Regions from separate parts of the Methylobacterium guangdongense genome, predicted to be linked through region 2. Evidence: predicted binding sites of a transcription regulator. Region 2 holds the regulator's gene; each other region holds the start of a gene.
What was found. The regulator LexA, encoded in region 2, represses DNA repair genes until DNA is damaged. The targets are predictions, from matches to a motif close to TGTTCNNNNTGTGTTCNG.
Positions count from the first base shown of each region.

Region 1: the regulator LexA is predicted to act here: its motif matches at 4,461-4,478, upstream of parE (DNA topoisomerase IV subunit B).
Region 3: the regulator LexA is predicted to act here: its motif matches at 5,100-5,117, upstream of AAHG09_RS09810 (PA0069 family radical SAM protein).

Region 1 is NZ_JBBXMX010000019.1:18,555-25,340, reverse strand. It holds gene AAHG09_RS25560 (hypothetical protein) at 1-203, opposite strand, end outside; gene AAHG09_RS25555 (outer membrane protein) at 661-1,527, shown strand; gene AAHG09_RS25550 (PRC-barrel domain-containing protein) at 1,717-2,208, shown strand; gene parE (DNA topoisomerase IV subunit B) at 2,306-4,366, opposite strand; gene AAHG09_RS25540 (hypothetical protein) at 4,735-4,923, shown strand; gene topA (type I DNA topoisomerase) at 5,150-6,786, opposite strand, start outside.
Region 2 is NZ_JBBXMX010000009.1:137,834-144,619, reverse strand. It holds gene AAHG09_RS18300 (ComEC/Rec2 family competence protein) at 122-2,377, shown strand; gene lexA (transcriptional repressor LexA) at 2,371-3,099, opposite strand; gene AAHG09_RS18290 (FAD-binding oxidoreductase) at 3,381-4,835, shown strand; gene AAHG09_RS18285 (DUF4383 domain-containing protein) at 4,850-5,263, shown strand; gene AAHG09_RS18280 (hypothetical protein) at 5,260-6,366, shown strand; gene AAHG09_RS18275 (hypothetical protein) at 6,350-6,649, shown strand; gene AAHG09_RS18270 (VWA domain-containing protein) at 6,683-6,786, opposite strand, start outside.
Region 3 is NZ_JBBXMX010000004.1:7,218-14,003, reverse strand. It holds gene AAHG09_RS09830 (aminotransferase class V-fold PLP-dependent enzyme) at 1-750, opposite strand, end outside; gene AAHG09_RS09825 (UDP-2,3-diacylglucosamine diphosphatase) at 1,278-2,075, shown strand; gene AAHG09_RS09820 (glycosyltransferase family 4 protein) at 2,087-3,133, shown strand; gene AAHG09_RS09815 (ribonuclease HII) at 3,271-3,930, shown strand; gene AAHG09_RS09810 (PA0069 family radical SAM protein) at 3,952-5,079, opposite strand; gene AAHG09_RS09805 (hypothetical protein) at 5,229-5,759, shown strand; gene AAHG09_RS09800 (amino acid permease) at 5,897-6,786, shown strand, end outside.

The DNA.
Region 1 (6,786 bases), on a different contig from region 2:
GGATCGGCCGGGATCGGACTCGCCCCGGCGGCCATGCGGACGGGACCGCGGCCGGAGGGATCGTCGGCCACGTTCCACCGGGCGAGTTGCGTGGTGCCGGCGACCGCTACGAGGCCGGTGATCACCGACACGCGCAGCGACCACGCGAGCAGGCTCAACGGCGCGGCCGATCCGCCCGCATCCGGGGCGGCCATCTCCGTCATCGGCCGTCGTCGGCCGAAGGATTTCGGACCCTGATCGCGCCGGACCTGCATCGTCGACTCGCTTCGCCGAACGCGCCGCCGGCCATCGGCCATCCTCGCGCAACAGGGTTAATCACAGCTCTACAGTCTGTAACGCAGGCGAGCGACGTCGGCGCCGCGCACCGCACGCATGCAGGCCGGCCCTTAAAAGAGCGCGGCCATAGAGCAGTAACGTCATACGATCACCGCCAGATAATCTCGGATATAACTGCGACAATCTGGTATTAAAGCCAATACATCGAAAGTTAACTACTCAAAATCGGCAATATATCAAATATATAACAGCAGGAACGTGTTCATGATTCATTGAATGAATCGATCTAGTCTGCCGTAGCTTGTTGCAGGAAAGCGACAGATCTTGGAAGCCAGAGCGCATAGAAGGCTCCCGGCTCACGCTCAACTTGGGACCATCGCAGACATGAAGACGCTTCTCCTCGCATCGACTGTGCTCGTCAGCACTGCCGTCGCTGCCTCCGCGGCGGATCTGCCGCGCCGCGCCGCCCCGCCGCCCACTTTCACGCCGGTGCCGGTCTTCACCTGGACGGGGTTCTACCTCGGCGTGAACGCCGGCTACGGCTTCGATGCCAACAACCGCCGGACCACCAACTACAACCTCCCGGCTGGCTCCGTGGTCGGCTCGGAGGACACGGCCGGCGTCATCAGCGTGCGTAACCGCGCGAACAACGACGGCTTCAGCGGCGGCGCGCAGATCGGGTACAACTACCAGTTCACGCCGGGCTCGGGCGTCGTGATCGGCTTCGAGGCTGATGCTCAGTACGTCGACTTCGCCCGCCGCTCGAACGGCACGCAGGACTATGTCGGTCTCGGCTATCCGGGCGCGGCCTTCACCAGGCCGCGCGCCTACGTCGCCACCAGCGGCAACGGCCTCGACTACTTCGGCACTGTGCGCGGCCGCCTCGGCTACGCCTTCGACCGCACCCTCGTGTACGCCACCGGCGGCTACGCCTACGGCTCGGGCCAGGACGACCAGAACTTCGCCGGTCGTCGCTTCCGCGACAGCTTCCGCACGGGCTACGCGGTCGGCGGCGGCGTCGAGTACGCCCTGCCCACCGACTCGTTCCTGAACTTCTTCCACTCCTCGGCCGTCACGCTGAAGGTCGAAGGCCTGTACGTGAATCTCGACCGGCAGAAGAACGCCGCGGCCGGCGTCTACGTCCCGAGCCTTCTGCCGCCGAACGGCGTGGCCTACCTCAACGGCGGCGCCGCCAAGACCGAGTTCGCGGTTGTCCGCGCCGGCGTGAACTACAAGTTCGGCTCGTACTGAGATCGACGACCGGAGCCGGGTTCTTCCGGCGCCGTAATGAAGGGGTTCGACCGCGAGGTCGGGCCCTTTTTCGTTTCCTATGCCTGGGCGTACCGGACGGGTGCGACATGGACGGCCGGAACCGGATCGGCACCGGGCGATTGTGACCGCGGCGCCTCGCGGGATCAGGGCGCAGCGGAGCGATCAGCCATGCGGAGCCGAATCCTTCTCCTGTCGCTGGCAGCGATCGGCCTCGCGGCCGTTCCGGCGCACGCCCAGGATGCCAGCGTGATCGGGAAGGGCACCGTGCTGCCCGGAACCGGGCCGGGAACCACGGTCGGCGGCACCGGGACCGGCCGGCTGATGGAAGCCGCCAACGCCGAGGACGCGAAGAAGCGTCAGGGCCTGAAGCCCGTCGCGTTCCTGACGACCAAGATGATCGGCGTCGAGGTGCGCAACCAAGGGGGTGACAGCGTCGGCAAGATCGATGACCTGCTGATCACCGATGGCGGAACCCTGAAGGCGGTGGTGATCGACGTCGGGGGCTTCCTCGGGCTCGGCAGCAAGCGCATCGCGGTGGAACCCGGCGCCGTCGTGCTGCGGCCCGGCGGAGACCGATTCTCCGCCATTCTCAACATGGGCAAGGACGCGATCTCCGCGGCTCAGCCCTTCGATCCGGCGAAGGCGATCGCCGCCCATTGAAGGCTCACACCGGTACGGCAGGGGCGATCGAGGGTTTCCAAAGGGCTGAAGCCCTTTGGCGGGTCGCCAGGGCGGAGCCCTGGCTGATCAGGCGACCTCAGATATCGAGATCCGCCCCCTCGGCGAAGGCCGCGCGCTCGCTGATGAAGGCGAAGCGCGCCTCGGGCTTGTTGCCCATCAGGCGCTCGACCGTGTCGCCGGTCGATTCCCGGGCCTCGTCCAGGACCGCGACGCGCAGGAGCGTGCGCTTCTTCGGGTCCATGGTGGTCTCCTTGAGCTGAGCCGGCATCATCTCGCCGAGGCCCTTGAACCGCCCGATCTCGACCTTGCCGCCCTTGAACACCGTCTTGATGATCCGCTCACGATCCGCGTCGTCCCGGGCATAGGCCACCTTCGAGCCCTGCTGCAGCCGGTAGAGCGGCGGGATCGCGAGGTAGAGGTGACCCCGATCGATCAGCTTGGGCATCTGCCGGTAGAAGAAGGTGATCAGCAGTGAGGCGATATGGGCGCCGTCGACGTCGGCGTCCGTCATGATGATCACCTTGTCGTAGCGCAGGTCCGTCTCGCGGAAGGCCGAGCCGGTGCCGCAGCCGAGCGCCAGGGTGAGATCCGAGATCAGCTGGTTGGCGCCGAGCTTGTCGCGCGAGGCCGAGGCGACGTTCAGGATCTTGCCGCGGAGTGGCAGGATCGCCTGGGTCGCCCGGTCCCGGGCCTGCTTGGCTGAGCCGCCGGCCGAATCACCCTCGACGATGAAGATCTCCGAGCCTGCGGTGCCGGCCGCGGAGCAGTCGGCGAGCTTGCCGGGCAGGCGCAGCTTGCGGGTTGCGCTCTTGCGGGCGACCTCCTTCTCCTGGCGGCGGCGCAGGCGTTCCTCGGCCCGGTCGATCACCCAGTCGAGGAGCTTGTTGGCCTGGGCCGGGGAGGCGGCGAGCCAATGGTCGAAGGCGTCGCGCACCGCCGTCTCGACGATGCGCTGGGCCTCCACGGTGGCGAGCTTGTCCTTGGTCTGGCCCTGGAACTCGGGCTCGCGGATGAAGACCGAGAGCATCGACGCGCAGGTCGCCATGACGTCGTCGGTGGTCACCGCGGTCATGCGCTTGGCCTGGTTCACCCGCTCGGCATGCTCGCGCAGGCCGCGCAGCAGGGCGACGCGCAGGCCCGCCTCGTGGGTGCCGCCCTCGGGGGTCGGAATCGTGTTGCAGTAGGAATGCGAGAACCCGTCCTCGGCGACCATCCAGGCCACCGCCCATTCGAGCGAGCCGTGCGAGCCCGGCTTGGTGATCTTGCCGGAGAACATCGCGTCGGTGACGAGGTCCTTGCCCTCGATGTCCCGGGCGAGATAGTCGCGCAACCCGTCGGGGAAGCGGTGCACCGCCTCCGCCGGCACGTCCGCCAGCCCTTCGAGGAGGGCTGGGGCGCAGCGCCAGCGGATCTCGACGCCGCCGAACAGGTAGGCCTTCGAGCGCGCCATCTTGAACAGGCGGCGCGGGTCGAACTTCAGCGAGCCGAAGATCTCGGCATCGGGGTGGAAGCGCACCCGCGTGCCGCGCCGGTTCTGCACCCGGCCGACCAGCTCCAAGGCGCCCTGCGCATGGCCGCGCGAGAACGTCTGGCGATAGAGGGTCTGGTTGCGCGCCACCTCGACCTCCAGCAGGTCGGAGAGGGCGTTCACCACCGAGATGCCGACGCCGTGCAGGCCGCCCGAGGTCTCGTAGACCTTCGAGTCGAACTTACCGCCGGCATGCAGCGTGGTCATGATGACCTCCAGCGCCGACTTGCCGGGGAATTTCGGGTGCGGGTCGACCGGGATGCCGCGGCCGTTGTCGGTGACGACGAGGGCGCCGGTCTCCTCAAGCTCCACCTCGATGAAGCTGGCATGGCCGGCGACCGCCTCGTCCATCGAGTTGTCGATCACCTCGGCGAAGAGGTGGTGCAGCGCCCGCTCGTCGGTGCCGCCGATATACATGCCGGGCCGGCGCCGGACCGGCTCCAGCCCCTCCAGCACCTCGATGTCGGAGGCGGTGTAGCCGGCCTCCGGCGCGGCCGAGGCGAGCGCCGTCACGGAGGCCGAGGCGTCCAGGCGCCGCCGCGGCTCGGGCGGACGGGCGGCCGGGCCCTTGCCGCCCGGCCCGAACAGGTCGCGCGCCGGATCGCTCACGCGCGGCCTCCGCGGGCGCGGCGTGTCGGCCGGCTCGGCTTCGCGCAGACGAATCTGGGGTCGTGGTGCATGCGCCTTCATCCCCGCATCATAGCGGAACAAACCATAAACATCAAAGCCATTCGCCCGAAGCGGCTCGCTTTGGCGACGCGGCCGTACCATCGCATGCTGCGCCGCGGCGAGCGAGGGGCGAAGCTCCTCGGGGATCTCGAAGCCCGAACGACCGTCATCGGGACTTTGCACAACGAGGGGTTAAAGCTTCCCGTAGCATATCCGTCCGGTCTCAGTAGATCTCCACCGGAACGGTTCCGCTGGATCGACGTTGAAGGCGGAGAAGAAACTTGACCGTGGTCAGGGAGCCGCAGTCGATGAGTGACGCCGCGATCGAGGCTCGCCGCCTGACGCTGATTCGCTTCGAGCACGCGGCCGGCGCCGCCTTCGGGTGCGACGACGACGCGGTCGACCTGCCGCAGGCGCGGGCCCTGGTGAACGCCACCACGATCGCCCTGGCGACCTTCGCCACCGCGGTGGCGGCGACGATCACCTATCTGGTCTGAGCCGGACAGGATGTCCGCAGCCTTTTGCTGCGGCGGTCCATCCCAGCGCCCACCCGCGCCCTCATCCTGAGGTGCCGCAGCGGAGCGGAGGCCTCGAAGGAGCCCTCCAGCCAGCCGTGCGATCCCTGGAGTTCTCCTTCGAGGCCCGCTGATGCGGGCACCTCAGGATGAGGGGAGGGGCCAGGAGTCCCGTCGCGGCGTCTCAACACGCCCGTCAACGGATCCCTCAGCCGGCGCTCGACTTCTTCGCCGGGGCCTTCTTGGCGGCCGGCTTCTTCGCGGCGGTCTTCTTGGCCGCCGGCTTGTCGCCGCTCGTCGCGCGCGCCGAACTCTTCCGGACAGCACCCCGCTTCGCCGGCTTGCCGCCGCCCGCGGCGCGCTTGGCGTTCACCAGGGCGATCGCCTCGTCGAGCGTCAGCGCCTCGGCGGCCATCGCCTTCGGCAGCGTCGCGTTCACCTCGCCATCGGTGACGTAGGGCCCGTACTTGCCGGCCTTGACCACGAGGTCGCGCCCGCTCGCCTCGTCCTTGCCGAGCGGCCGGCCCGGATCGGCGGCCGGACGGCCGCGACCGCCGCCCTGCTCCTTGGCGACGATCAGGTCGATCGCGCGGTTGCCGCCGATCTCCAGCACGTCGTCATCCTTGCCGAGATTGGCGTAGGTCTTCCCGTGCTGCACGTAGGGCCCGAACCGGCCGAGATTGGCCAGGATCGGCTCGCCGGTCTCGGGATGGCGCGCCACCTCGCGGGGCAGCGACAGCAGCGCCAGAGCCTTGTCGAGATCGACCGACGAGGGGCTGAGCCCCTTGGGTAGCGACGAGCGCTTGGGCTTGGCCGCCCCCTTCTCGGTGGAGGCCTCGCCGAGCTGCACGAACGGACCGAACCGCCCGTCGCGGATCGTCACCGGCAGGCCCGTCGCCGGATCGTCGCCCAGCACCCGCACGCCCGGCTGTCCGCCCTCGGCCGAGGAGCCGTCGCCGTCCCCCTCGACGCCCGAGGCCGAGAGCTGGCGGGTGTACTTGCACTCCGGATAGTTCGAGCAGCCGATGAAGGCGCCGAACTTGCCGAGCTTCAGGGAGAGCTGGCCGGAGCCGCAGGTCGGGCAGGTGCGCGGGTTCGAGCCGTCGCCCTTGTCGGGGAAGATGTGCGGGCCGAGCAGCCCGTTCAGCGCCTCCAGCACGTCGGTGACGCGCAATTCCTTGGTCTCGCCGATCGCCGCCGAGAAGTCGCGCCAGAAGTCGCGCAGAACCGCCCGCCAGTCGATCTCGGCGTTGGAGACGCGATCGAGCTGCTCCTCCAGGTCGGCGGTGAAATCGTACTCGACGTAGCGCCGGAAGAAGCTCTCGAGGAAGCCCGTGACGAGCCGCCCCTTATCCTCCGGCTGCAGCCGCTTCTTCTCGATCTTGACGTATTCGCGGTCGCGCAGCGTCTGGAGGACCGCGGCGTAGGTCGAGGGCCGGCCGATGCCGAGTTCCTCCATGCGCTTCACGAGGCTTGCCTCGGAATAGCGCGGCGGCGGCTCGGTGAAGTGCTGGGTCGAGCTGATCCGCTCGCGCTTGAGCGGGTCGCCGGCCTTCATGGGCGGCAGGCGGCGGCTCTCCTCGTCCTCCTCGTCGTCCTTGCCCTCCTGATAGAGGGCGAGGAAGCCGTCGAACTTCACCACCTGGCCGGTGGCGCGCAGATCGATCGTGCGGGGCCCGACCTTCGCGGCGACGTCCACGGTGGTCCGTTCCAGCTCGGCCGATTCCATCTGGCTCGCCATGGTGCGGGTCCAGATCAGGTCGTAGAGCTTGGCCTGCTCGGGCTCGAGGTGGCGGGCGACCATCTTGGGCAGGCGGCCCATATCGGTCGGCCGCACCGCCTCGT
Region 2 (6,786 bases):
GCTCGACAGGGCGCACGTAGCACGAAGCGCCGCCTGTAGCACGGGGCCGCGGATGCGTTAAGAATCAGCCGGGGAATCGCCCGGCCGCCGACGACAGGTCGCGCGGATCGGGGCAGGGGCAATGCGGCGGATCGGCGCGAGGCTGACGGGGGGCGCCCTGGCGCTCACCGGCCCGCGCGTGCCTGCGCTCCCGGCGTTCCGCCACTGGGTGGCCGATGGCCTCACCCGGGAGGCGGAGCAGCGCCGCCTGTTCCCCTGGCTGGCGGTGGCGTTCGGGGCCGGGATTCTCGTTTACTTCGGCGCCGCTGACGGAACGCCGATCCTGGCCGCGCCGCTCATCGGGGCCGCCCTGGCGCTGGCGCCGGTGCCGTTCCTGGGGGCGCGGCCGGTGGCGATGGCGCTGGCGCTGGCAGCGGGCTTCGCCTTCCTCGGCTTCGCGGCGGCGACCTGGCGGGTCGCGCAGGTGGCCGCGCCGATCCTGGCCCGGACCACGATCGGACCGCTCACCGGGACGGTCGAGGCCCTCGACGAGCGCGAGGTCGGCGCGCGGCTGGTGATCCGGGTGGAGAGCTTTGCCGGGCTCGGACCCGAAGCGCGGCCGGTGCGGGTGCGGGTCTCGTTCCGCAAGACGCCGATCCCGCGGCCCGGCGAGACCATCGCGGCGACCGCCCGCCTGCTGCCGCCCCCGGAGGCGGCCCGGCCCGGCGGCTACGACTTCGCCCGGGACGCGTATTTCCAGGGGATCGGCGCGGTCGGCTCGCTCCTCGGGGCAGTGACGGTGCGGGCACCCACGGAACCGCCGCCCCTGGGCCTACGCCTCGCCGCGTTGCTGGACGAGGCCCGCAACGCCCTGACCCGCCGGATCGCGGAGTCCGAGGGCGGGCAGGCGGGGGCGGTGGCGGCCGCCCTGGTGACCGGCAAGCGGGGGCTGATCGGCCCGGCCACCAACGACGCCCTGCGCGCCGCCGGCATCTACCACGTGGTCTCGATCTCGGGCCTTCACATGGTGCTGGCCGCCGGCGTCGTGTTCTGGCTGGTGCGGGCCGCCCTCGCCCTCGTGCCGTTTTGCGCCCTGTTCTGGCCGATCAAGAAGATCGCGGCCAGCTTCGCCATGGTGGGGGTGAGCGCCTACTGCGCCTTCTCGGGCTGGGACATCGCCGCCGAGCGCTCGCTGATCATGACGCTGATCATGCTGGGGGCGATCCTGGCCGACCGGCCGGCCCTGTCGATGCGCAACCTCGCGCTCGCCGCCCTGATCGCGCTCGCCCGCGAGCCGGAGGGGCTGCTCGGCCCGAGCTTCCAGATGTCGTTCGGCGCGGTCGCCGGGCTAATCGCCTGCGCCCGGCTGATCGACGGGCGCCTGTTCGTGCGGCCCGGGGCGGGGCGGATCGGCCGCCTCGTCGGGACCGGCCTGTCGGCGGTCACCGGGACGCTGGCGACGACGCTGGTGGCGCAGATCGCGACCGCGCCCTTCGCCACCTACCACTTCCAGACGATCCAGCCCTTCGGCCTCATCGGCAACGCGCTGACCCTGCCCCTGGTGTCGCTGGTGGTGATGCCCGCGGCCGTGATCGGGTGCCTCGCCTATCCCTTCGCCCTCGACCGGCCGGTCTGGTGGCTGATGGGGCAGGCGGTGGGCGGCATGCTGGCGATCTCGAACTGGATCGCCGGGTTCGAGCGGGCGAGCCTCGTGGTACCGGCCTTCGGCACAGGCGCGCTCGCCGCCCTGACGGCGGCCCTGCTGCTGGCGACGCTGCCGGCCTCGCGGCTGCGCTGGCTCGCCCTGCCACCCATCCTGCTGGGCCTCGGCCTGCTGGCCCGGCCGGAGCGCCACGACCTCTACGTCGACCGCCAGGGCTGGGGCGCCGCCGTGCGCGGCCCTGACGGAAGCCTCTCGGTCCTCGGCAGCCCCTCAAATTTCGTGCTGGAGCAATGGCTGAAGGCGGATGGCGACGGGCGGCGGCTCGATCGCGGGTCCGGCGCGCGCGCCGGGGGGCGCTGCGACCGGCTCGGCTGCACCGCCCTCCTGCGGGACGGGAGGCCGGTCACCCTGGTCCGCGACCGCCGGGCCTTCCCGGAGGATTGCGCCCGGGCGGCCGTGCTGATCACGAGCCTCACGGCACCGCCGACCTGTATGGGGCCGCTGGTGATCGACCGCCGGGTCCTGGCCGCACACGGGGCCGTGGCCCTTCGGGCCGACGGGGCCGGATTCACGATGCAGACCGCCCATGGCGACGGCCGGTCCGTCCCCTGGCGCCCCCGGCCCGCACCCAAAGCCGATCCCCCCGCCGAAACGGCCGGCGGCATGGCCGCGACCGAGGCGCCTCAGGCCCCGGTGGAGGCCGGCGCCGAAGCCCCGGCCGAGCCGCTTCAGTAGCGGCGCACGAGGCTGACGAGCCGGCCCTGGATCTGGACCCTGTCGGGACCCAGAACGCGGGTCTCGTAAGCCGGGTTGGCGGCTTCCAGGGCGATCGAGGAGCCACGGCGGCGCAGGCGCTTGAGCGTCGCCTCCTCGTCGTCGATCAGCGCCACGATGATGTCGCCGGTATTGGCGGTGTCCTGCTTGCGGATCACCACGAGGTCGCCGTCGAGGATCCCGGCCTCGACCATCGAATCGCCCCGCACCTCGAGAGCATAATGCTCGCCGCCCGCGAGGAAGTCCGGCGAGAGCGTGATGGCGTGGCTCTGGTTCTGGATCGCCGAGACCGGCGTGCCGGCCGCGATCCGGCCCATGACCGGGATCGAGACCGCCCGGCCGGATTCGTCGATCATCCGCGCGCTCGCCGGCATCGGCGAGGCCGCCGGCTGCCGGGACTTGCCGCCCTCCACCACGCTCGGGGTGAAGCGGCGCGGCTCGGGGGCCGGCGAAGCCGCCTGCGAGAGGCTTTCCGGAATACGGATCACCTCGATGGCGCGCGCCCGATTCGGCAGGCGGCGCAGGAAGCCGCGCTCCTCCAGGGCCGTGATCAGCCGGTGGATACCCGATTTCGACTTGAGGTCGAGCGCATCCTTCATCTCGTCGAAGGAGGGGGGAACGCCGCATTCCTGCATGCGGCTCTGGATGAACCGCAGGAGGTCCAGCTGCTTGCGCGTGAGCATCGACGGGGGCCTCGCGGCTTTGGGACCGCCCCGGGGACGGCCGCTGAAACAAATCGCGAACAGGTTAAACGTTCCGCAAGTGTTCTGCAAGAGCGTTATGGCTACGCTCTGTGCCGTCCGGCGGGATGGTTGTCGAGGCCCGTCAGCCGCGATCGGGATGCGCCCGTCGTATCGGTCTTGCGGGCCGGTGCGCAAGCTCACGCCGCCGGACAGGCCCCCGGCGCAGGATACGTGGCGGGGCGATTCGATCACCCCGTGAGCGAATCGGGACGGGGCGCGGCATGGGCGGAGTTCGACCGAGCAGACGTGGACTCCTCGCGGGTGGCGGCGTCCTGGCGGCCGCCGCACTGCTGCCGCGGGCCGCCCAGGCCGCGCCGCGGACCATCCTGAACGATGCGAGCGGCCTCAACCCGACTCCGGTGGTGCGTCACGCCAAGCTCCCGACGGGATCGACCGAAGCCCTGATCGAAGCCGTGCGCGCCGAGATCCGGGACGCCGCCACGGCGGGCCGCCCGGTCGCGGTCGGCGTCGCGCGCCACTCGATGGGCCGCCAGAGCCTCGCCCGCGACGGGACGGCACTGACCCTGGAGGGTGGCCCGATCGAGCCCGATACGGCCGCCGGCCTCTATCGGGTCGGGGCCGGGGCGCGCTGGTCGCAGGTCATCCGGGAACTCGACCGGATCGGCTTCTCGCCGGCGGTGATGCAGTCGAACAGCGATTTCGGAATCGGCTCGACCTTCAGCGTGAACGCCCATGGCTGGCCGGCGCCGCGCGGGCCGTTCGGCTCCACGGTCCGCAGCCTCCGCCTCGTCCTGGCGGATGGCAGCCTCGTGACCTGCTCCCGCACCGAGAACGCCGAGCTGTTCGGGCTGGCGATGGGCGGCTACGGCCTGTTCGGGATCGTGGTCGACCTCGTGGTCGAGATGGTGCCGAATGCCCTCCTGACGCCGACCTACGCGGTGATGCCGTCGGCCGACTTCGCCCCCGCCTTCGTGGCCGCTCTGGCGCACGACCCGCGGCTGCGCATGGCCTATGGCCGGCTCTCGGTGGCGCGGGCCGGGTTCTTCGACGAGGCGATCCTGGTCACCTACGCGGAGGCGGAGCACCCGCCAAAGGTCCTGCCCGCGGCGGCCAGCCAGGGCGCATTCACGGCGGTCTCGCGCGAGATCTACCGCGCCCAGGTCGGCAGCGAATTCGGCAAGCGCGCCCGCTGGATCGCCGAGACCCGGCTCAACCCGACGCTGGATCCGGGCCTCGCCACCCGCAACAGCCTGATGAACGAGCCGGTCGCCAACCTCGCGGCGCGCGACCGCAGCCGCACCGACATCCTGCACGAGTATTTCGTGCCGCCCGACCGGTTCGCGGGGTTCCTTGCCGCCTGCCGGCAGATCATCCCGGGCTCGGGCTGCGACTGCCTGAACGTCACCCTGCGCTACGTGGCGGCGGACCCCGACTCGACGCTCGCCTACGCGCCGACCCCGCGCATCGGCGCGGTGATGTCGTTCTCGCAGGGGCTCACCCCGCAGGACGAGGCCGCGATGATGCGCATGACCGAGGCGCTGATCGAGCGCGTCGTGGCGCTCGGTGGGGCCCATTACCTGCCCTACCGCCTGCATGCCCGGCGCGACCAGATGGCCCGGGCCTATCCGCGGCTCGACGCCTTCGTGGCGGCCAAGCGCCGGTACGATCCGGGGCTGCTGTTCCGGAACGCCCTGTGGTCGACCTACCTCGACTGAGCAAGGATCCGCCCGTGAGACTCACGCCTCCCCAGGCGGCAGCCCTCGCCTTCGCGGCCATCCTGCTGTTCGCCGCCGCCACCGACTTCATCCCGGCCTTCCGGGACGCGGAGGGCCGCGTGTTCGGCCTGTTCCGGCTCGACGTCTACAAGGACGCCCTCCACCTCGCCTCCGGCCTGTGGGCGCTCGCCGCCGCCCTGTGGTCGCGGGACGCCGCCGTGACCTTCCTGCGCGCCTTCGGGGCGATCTACCTCCTCGACGGCGTGGTCGGGGTGTTCACCGGGTCGAGTGTCCTCGACCTGTCGCTGGTCCTGAAGGGTTTTCAGGACAGCCCGCTGCTCTCGAACGGCCCGCATCTGAGCCTCGGCCTCGCCGGCGTGGTGCTCGGCTGGTGGCCGTGGCGCGGCGCCGCGCGGGTCGCCGCATGAGCGCCCGCCGCTGGCGCATGGCGATCCGCCGGGCGGGTGCCGGGCTGGCCCTCCTCGCGCTCGCCTGCCTCCTGCCGGTCGCGGCGATCGAGGGGGGCTGCACGGTCCAGCCCGATCCTGCGCTGCAGGGCGGCTCGCGGTTCGGGATCGCCGCCGCGGGCTACAAGCGTGCGGCCGGCGACAGCTACCTGACCTTCCCCGAATGGCACATCGTCTACGCCTACGCGGATCTCGCCGGGGTGACGCAGGCCTCATCGGAATCGGCCTTCGACTATTGGGCGGCCACCGCGGGCTTCTGGACCAGCCTGTGCGGGGCGACCCGGGCGGCCTCCCGCACCGGCGACGTCACGGCGGGCCAGACGGTCACCGATTACATCATCGGCCTCAGCTTCACCGCCGAGATGCTGATCCGAGGCGCCTACGAGCGCACCATCGGAGCGGTGACCGCGTGGTGGCGGGGCCCCGAACCCACGGAGGAGGACCGATTCAACGCGCGGCTGCTCGCCGACTACGCCGTGTTCCTGCGCCAGACCCCGTGGTTCCGCTACCCGTTCGACCGGGAACTGTCCCGGCTCTGGCACGAGGTGCCGTTCGTGCCGTCGGTGCGGGCGGTCGAGCGGCGCGGGGTGCTCACGCTGCAATACGGGGTGACGTGGCTCTACGCGCAGGGAATGGCGTGGCTCGCCGGGATGGACCCGGCGGTGCTCACGATCCGCAGCGTTGTGGCGGGACTCGACGCGACCGACGTGGCCGCCGATCCGCGCATCACGCTCCTCGGACCGGTCCCGAACGGCACGGGCGGCTCGGCCGCCCTGATGGAGACGCCGCGCTACCGGGCCTTCACGGAGGTCGTCCGGGGCCTCGGCGCCCGCGGCCGGACCGTGCTGGAGATCGCCGGCAACCGCCGGATCCTCACGACCGTACGCCTGCCGGCGGACCGTCCGGTTGTCCTCGACGGGGCCGAGCCGCTGTTCGCGATGCCGATCCAGTCCGAGCCGGGTTGGCGGCGCGTCGGCTACGACACCGCGGTCGAGGAACTCGCGGCGCAGATCCACGCCGTGGAGGCTCAAGGGGGCCGCTTCGAGCATGCCTACGATTACTGATCGGCATCCGCGGCGGGGCCTGCCGGTCGCCGCCATCGCGGGGGCGCTCGGCGGGTGGGTCGGCGTCACGGCCCTGACCACCCTGGCCATCCAGCCGGAGACCGTCGTGGCGTTCGGGTCGCCCATGGCGCTCGCGTCGTCCGGGGACGGCGCCCTGGTCTCGGCCGGCCGCGCCTATCTGGTGCTGCGCCCCGCCGCGCCGGGGGCGGTCCGGCGCCTCTATGCCGGGGGCGCGTGGCTGGTCCTGCCGGCGCCCGGGACCGGCTGCCTCGGGGCGCGCTGAGCGGTCGGGACAGGCGCGCCGCGCGGCGGCCCATCACCCCGCCGGCCCCGGATCGGCCCGCACCGCCGCGATGCCGGCGCCGGCCGCCCAGGCTTCGAGGTCGGCCTTGCGGATCGCCGCCGCCATCATGTCGGGGA
Region 3 (6,786 bases), on a different contig from region 2:
GTAGCCGGTGGCGTTGGCGGCCAGCTGATCCTTCCAGGCGAAGTAGGCGTGGCCCAGCCGGTCGTTGCGGCCAGTGCCGCCCTCGGCGATCTTGAGCGCCTTCTGGCTGATGCAGATCAGGCCGAGGCCGGCCGGCAGCATGAAGCCCTTCTGCGAGCCCGCGATGGCGCAATCGACCTTCCAGTCGTCCATGTAGAACGGCAGCGAGCCGATCGACGAGATGCCGTCCACGAACAGCAGCGCCGGGTGGCCGGCGGCGTCGATCGCCTTGCGCACCGCGCCGATGTCGCTGGTGACGCCCGTGGCGGTCTCGTTGTGGACGACCATCACGGCCTTGATCTTATGATCCTTGTCGGCCCGGAGCGCCTCTTCGATCTTCTGCGGATCGGCGCCGGTGCCCCACTCCTCGTCCTGGACGACCACGTCGAGCCCGAGGCGCTGGGCCATGTCGATCCAGAGGTGGCTGAACTGGCCGTAGCGCGAGGTCAGCACCGTGTCGCCGCGGCAGAGGGTGTTGGACAGGGCCGATTCCCAGATGCCGGTGCCCGAGGACGGGAACAGGATCACGGTCCCGGCGGTCGAGCCGAACACCATCTTGGAATCCTGCAGGAGCGGCTTCACCAGCTCGGGGAAGCTCGGCGAGCGGTGATCCTCCGACGGCACGTGCATGGCGCGCAGGACGCGCTCCGGGATGTTGGTGGGGCCGGGGATGAAGAGGTGGTTGCGACCGGGGCGCCGGGTTGCGGCCATGATGTTTCCTCCGAATAATCCGTTGCGCGCGAACTCGCGCCCGCGCCGGTTGTCCAAATGTCTCGGGAGTCGGTCCGGCGGCGGTCGCGGCGCGTTCCGCGCGCCTTCGAACCCCTGCCAGGGCCGTGAAGTGGGGGGCGCTGCGGAGCGGCAGGCGGCCTCACGCCGCTCGCGTCGCGACGCGCCCCCGCGCGCCGGTCGCCTCCGAATGGCCGTCCCGTCCAACGGCCCTCGGGCCGTCCTCGCCGCCTTCCTGTCTACGCCCGGCCGAACCCTCATAGGCCGCCAGTTCCTGGTATTATGAGGCGCCGAGGCTCGAAAGGAAAACCGGAAAAACTTCCGGAACTTGGCAAAAAAATTTTTTGTGCGGCGCAACGAAGCCGATCTTCGGTTGAGAGGCTTCGCCGCAGCGCACGCAACCTGCGGCAGATGGTGCCTGATCGCGTCATCAAACTGAGATGGGATCGCGCTCTGGATCCCGGCACCGTTCGCCGCCGGGAGAGGAAGCCGTGGCCGAGGTTGAGGAGATGCCGGTCCGGGTCCGGACGCTGTTCCTGTCGGATCTGCATCTCGGGACGCGCGGCTGCCAAGCCGGGCTGCTGCTGTCGTTCCTGCGGGACTACGACGCCGACACGATCTACCTCGTGGGCGACATCGTGGACGGCTGGCAGCTCCGGTCCGGATGGTACTGGCCGCAGGAGCACAACGACGTCGTGCAGAAGCTCCTGCGCAAGGTCCGCAAGGGCGCCCGGATCGTCTACCTGCCGGGCAACCACGACGAGTTCCTGCGCGACTATGTCGGCATGAATTTCGGCGGCATCGAAGTGGCCGAGACCGCGATCCACGAGGCCGCCGACGGGAAGCGCTACCTCGTGATCCACGGGGACCAATTCGACATGGTGGTGCGGCACTCGCCCTGGCTCGCCCATCTCGGCGACGGGGCCTACACGCTGGCGCTGACCCTCAACACGGTTCTCAACAAGGTTCGGCGGCGGGTCGGTCTCTCCTATTGGTCGCTCTCGGCCTGGGCGAAGCTGCGGGTGAAGAACGCCGTCAGCTTCATCGGCCGGTTCGAGACGATCCTGGCCGAGGAGGCCCGCCGGCAGGGCGCCAACGGCGTGATCTGCGGCCACATCCACCACGCGGCCGATCGGCCGATCGGCGATCTGCGCTACCTCAACACCGGCGACTGGGTCGAATCCTGCACCGGGATGGTGGAGCATTACGACGGCCGCATCGAGGTTCTGCACTACCCGAGCATCCTGCGCGCCCGCGCGGCGGAGACCGTGCCGCAACCGGTCCCCGGCCGGCGCGCGGTGGCGTGAGGGCATCACCCGTGAAGCTCCTGATCGCCAGCGACGCGTGGCACCCGCAGGTCAACGGCGTGGTGCGCTCCCTGGAGCAGATGGTCCGCCGCGCGCCCGAGCACGGGTTCGAGACGACGCTGCTGACGGCGGCGGATTTCCCCTCGCTGCCCATGCCGGGCTATCCGGAGATCCGCCTCGCCTATGTCGCCCGGTCACGGGTGGCGGCGCGCTGGCAGGCGGAACGGCCGAGCCATGTCCACATCGCCACCGAGGGTCCGGTGGGGTTCGCGGCGCGGCGGCACTGCCTGTCCCACGGCCTGCCCTTCACCACGAGCTACCACACGCGCTTCCCCGAATATCTCGCGGCCCGCCTGCCGGTGCCGGAGGCGTGGTCCTACGCCTATCTGCGCCGGTTCCACGGGGCCGCCCGCGGCACGATGGTGAGCACCGCCTCGCTCCAGGGCGAGCTGGAGGCCCGCGGCTTCACCCATCTGATGCGTTGGACCCGCGGGGTCGATACCGAGCGGTTCCGCCCCGCCGCCCCCGGCACGCCGCCGCCCGCGGAGCTCGCGGATCTGCCGCGGCCGCTGTTCCTCTATGTCGGCCGGCTGGCGGTGGAGAAGAACATCGCGGCTTTCCTGAAGCTCGACCTGCCGGGCACCAAGGTGGTGGTCGGCGACGGGCCGGACCGGGGGCGGCTGCAGGGGCTGGCGCCCGACGCCCGGTTCCTCGGAACGCGGACGGGGGCGGCGCTGGCGGCGACCTACGCGGCCTGCGACGTGTTCGTGTTCCCGAGCCTGACCGACACGTTCGGGATCGTGCTGCTGGAGGCGCTGGCCTGCGGCCTCCCGGTGGCGGCCTTTCCGGTGCCCGGCCCGAACGACGTGATCGGGGGCACCCGCGTGGGAATCCTCGACCAGGATCTGCGCGCCGCAGCCCTCGCCGCCCTCGACCTGTCCCGAGCCGAGTGCCGAGCCGAGGCCCTGCGCCGGGGCTGGGACGTGAGTGCGGGCCAATTCTTCGGCAACATCATCGAGGCGCATGGCGGCGAGCGCCTTGTCCGGGACGCCGCCTGATCGGGTTTCCAATGGGCTTGCCCTTGGGTGGGTCGTCGGGGCAAAGCCCTGACGGTGTTGCAGGGCCCTGCCCTGCACCCGCAAAAGGTCGCAGACCTTTTGAAACCATGACACTCGCGATCCCACGGGAGAGGGCCATGTCAGCCGCTCGGGCGATGGCGCGCCCGTTCGATCCGTCCCGCGCCGCCGCTTATCCCCCGGCGATCGGCTGCGACGAGGTCGGGCGCGGGGCCTTGTGCGGCCCGGTCGTGGTGGCGGCGGTCTGGTTCGATCCGGCGGCGATCCGGCCCGACCTGCTCGCGGCCCTCGACGACAGCAAGCGGCTCCTCGAGCCCGAGCGGGACCGGCTCGCCCCTCTGATCCGCGCCGAGGCCCGCGTGGCGGTTTCCGCCGGTTCCCGGGCGCTGATCGACCGGATCAACATCCGCGCCGCCACCCTCGACGCGATGGCGCGCGCGGTCGCCCGGCTGGGGATCGCGGCGCCCGTCCTCGTCGACGGGCGCGATGCGCTGCCCGGCCTGCCCGGCCGCGCGGTGGTCGGCGGCGACCGTCTGGTTCCGCAGATCGCCGCGGCCTCGATCGTCGCCAAGGTGTTCCGCGATACGCTGATGCGGCGCCTCGCCCTGCGCCACCCCGGCTACGGCTGGGAGCGCAACGTCGGCTACGGCACCGCCCTCCACCGGGCCGGCCTGATCAGCCTCGGCCGCAGCCCGCACCATCGGCTGAGCTTCACCCGCGGGTTCGATGGGGTTCCCCAAGGGCGAGCCCTTGGGCGGGTTCTCAGGGCGGAGCCCTGAGATCTTGATCAGGGCGCTCCCTCAGAATAGCGCCAGCTGCGCACCCGGCTTCCGGAACGCCTCGCGGTTCAGCGCCATCCGGCCGAAGCCGTAGCCGAGCCGAGTCCCGGCGATCCGGACGCGCTGGCCGATCATCGCCGCGTAGGCGCCCTCGCCGCGGAAGCGGTGGCCGAACCGGGGATCGTTCTCGCGTCCGCCCCGGGCCTGCCGCAGCAGCGCGAAGGCACGGTCCTTCCGCTCCGGATAGTGCTCGGCGAACCAGTCGGCCATCAGGTCGGCGACCTCTCCGGGCAACCGCAGCAGGGCGTGACCGATGCGGCTCGCGCCATGCTCCCGGGCGCAAGCGAGGATCGCCTCGATCTCGTGATCGGTCAGCCCCGGGATGATCGGCGAGACGTTGACCATCACGGGCACCCCCGCCGCGCTCAGGCGCGTCATCGCGGCGAGGCGCTTCTCCGGCCGGGGCGCGCGGGGATCGAGCCGCCGGGCGAGGGCCGCATCCAGGGTCGGCAGCGAGATCGCCACGAGGACGAGGTCATCGGCGGCCATGTCGGCCAGGATATCGAGGTCTCGCAGCACGAGGTCGGACTTCGTGGTGATGCCGACGGGGTGTCGCGCGTCGCGCAGCACCTCCAGCACCGCCCGGGTGAGGCGATGCGTGCGCTCGGCCGGCTGATAGGGATCGGTCGCCGTGCCCAGCGCGATCGTGTCCGGGCTGTAGCCCGGCGCCGCGAGTTCCCGCACGAGGAGCCGGGCCGCGTCCGGCTTGGCGAAGATCCGGGACTCGAAGTCGAGCCCCGGCGACAGGCCAAGCCAGGCATGGGTCGGCCGCGCGTAGCAGTAGATGCAACCGTGCTCGCAGCCGCGATAGGGGTTGATCGAGCGGTCGAACGGAATGTCGGGCGACGTGTTGCGGGCGATGATCCGCGACGACCGCTCCGCCGTCACCTGCGTGCGCAGAGGCGCCGGATCGTCGGCGACCCAGTCGGGATCGTGGAACGCCTCGCGCCGGGCCGCCTCGAAACGGCCGGTCGGGTTGGAGATCGCCCCACGCCCCCGGCGGCCGGCCTCGTGCGGCGCGCTGGCTTCGAGCCGCCGCGCGGTCCCCGGTCGCGATCCGTCGCGCGAACCCGTCTGGTCGCCCGCCATGATGTGTCCCCTGTTTAACGTGAAACATATAGAGAACATCGCGCTGGAAGGCGCCTGTTTTTCAGGCAAACCCCGCGTGTCAGCGTCTCACGGACGCGTCCTCATGTTGCGGAGACGCCGGAATGGTTTACGGCGGCGCAAAATCGTCTATGCGCGCGCTGATGCTTTCTGCGGTGACCTATCTGGCCGATCCGGCCCATCCGGACGCGATTGATCGCCTCGCCGATACCCTCGGCGTGCTCGTCTCCGGCGTCGCCGGGGGGCTGATCGGCGACGCCGTGATCGTGTCGGGCCGCGCGAGCGAGGCGGTGGCGGCCGTCGCCGAGGCGACCGGGGCGGCCCTCGTCGTCCACGGGGGCGCCGGCCCCTACGCGGCGGGCGCCGCCCTGGCACGCCGCGACTGGATCCTCTGCCTGGAGGCCGGGGACGTCCCGGCCGAAGGCTGGATCCGCACCCTCGACCGCTTCGTCGGCACCGCCCGGCCGGAGACCGGCCTCGGCCGCCTGCGCCGCCCGGCGGCCGGCTGGCGGGCCCGGCTGATCGGACGGATCGAGATCCTGACCGGCGCCCCTCGGGCCAGGGCGGGCGACGTGGTCCGCCGCGAGGCGCTGCGATGCGGGCCGGCCTTCGCGGCGCGCCTCAAGGTTCGCCCCTTGATCGCCCGTATCGACCGGGCCTGATCCAAAGATTATTGCGATACGGCTCGTTGTTGTCGCTCAATTCGCCTCTACAACACCCTTAGCGTGGCAAAGGATTTGCGGCCGTTCCATCCGCGGGGGGACGCGTACGCCCGCTCCACCCTGGAAAGGATGTTGCGATGGATGCGTCAGGCCTGATGGGGCGGAAATCGGTCGACGACATCATCAGGAGCGGCGAAGGCGAGCAGCAGCTCTCGAAAACGCTCGGCGCCCTGTCGATCACCGCGATGGGCATCGGCGCGATCATCGGGGCCGGGATCTTCGTCCTGACCGGTACGGCCGCGGCCCAGTATGCCGGGCCGGGGATCATGCTGTCCTTCGTGCTCGGCGGCATCGCCTGCGCGTTCGTCGGCCTGTGCTACTCCGAAATGGCGGCGCTGATCCCGGTGGCGGGGTCGAGCTATACCTACACCTACGCGACGCTGGGCGAGTTCTTCGCGTGGCTGATCGGCTGGGACCTGATCCTCGAATACGCCATGGGGGCCGCCACCGTGGCGGTGGGCTGGTCGGGCTACGTCACCAGCATCCTGAAGGATGTGGGGATCGTGATCCCGGCCCAGTTCGCGCACGCACCCGGCACGCCGATCGACGGCGGCGGCACCGCCCTGCTCAACCTCCCCGCCGTGCTGATCGTGGCGCTGATCACGCTCCTGCTGATGCGCGGCACGCAGGAATCGGCGCGCTTCAACAACATCATGGTGGCGGTGAAGCTCACCGTGGTGGTGGCCTTCATCGCGCTGGGCTGGGGCCATGTCGATTCGGCGAACTGGCACCCGCTGATCCCCGAGAATGACGGCACGTTCGGGCATTTCGGCTACAGCGGCATCCTGCGCGGCGCCGGCGTCGTGTTCTTCGCCTTCATCGGCTTCGATGCCGTCTCGACCGCCGCCCAGGAGGCGCGCAAGCCCCAGAAGGACATGCCGATCGGCATCCTGGGATCGCTGGCGGTCTGCACGATCCTGTACGTGCTGGTGGCCGCGGTGCTCACCGGGCTCGTCCCCTACAAGGA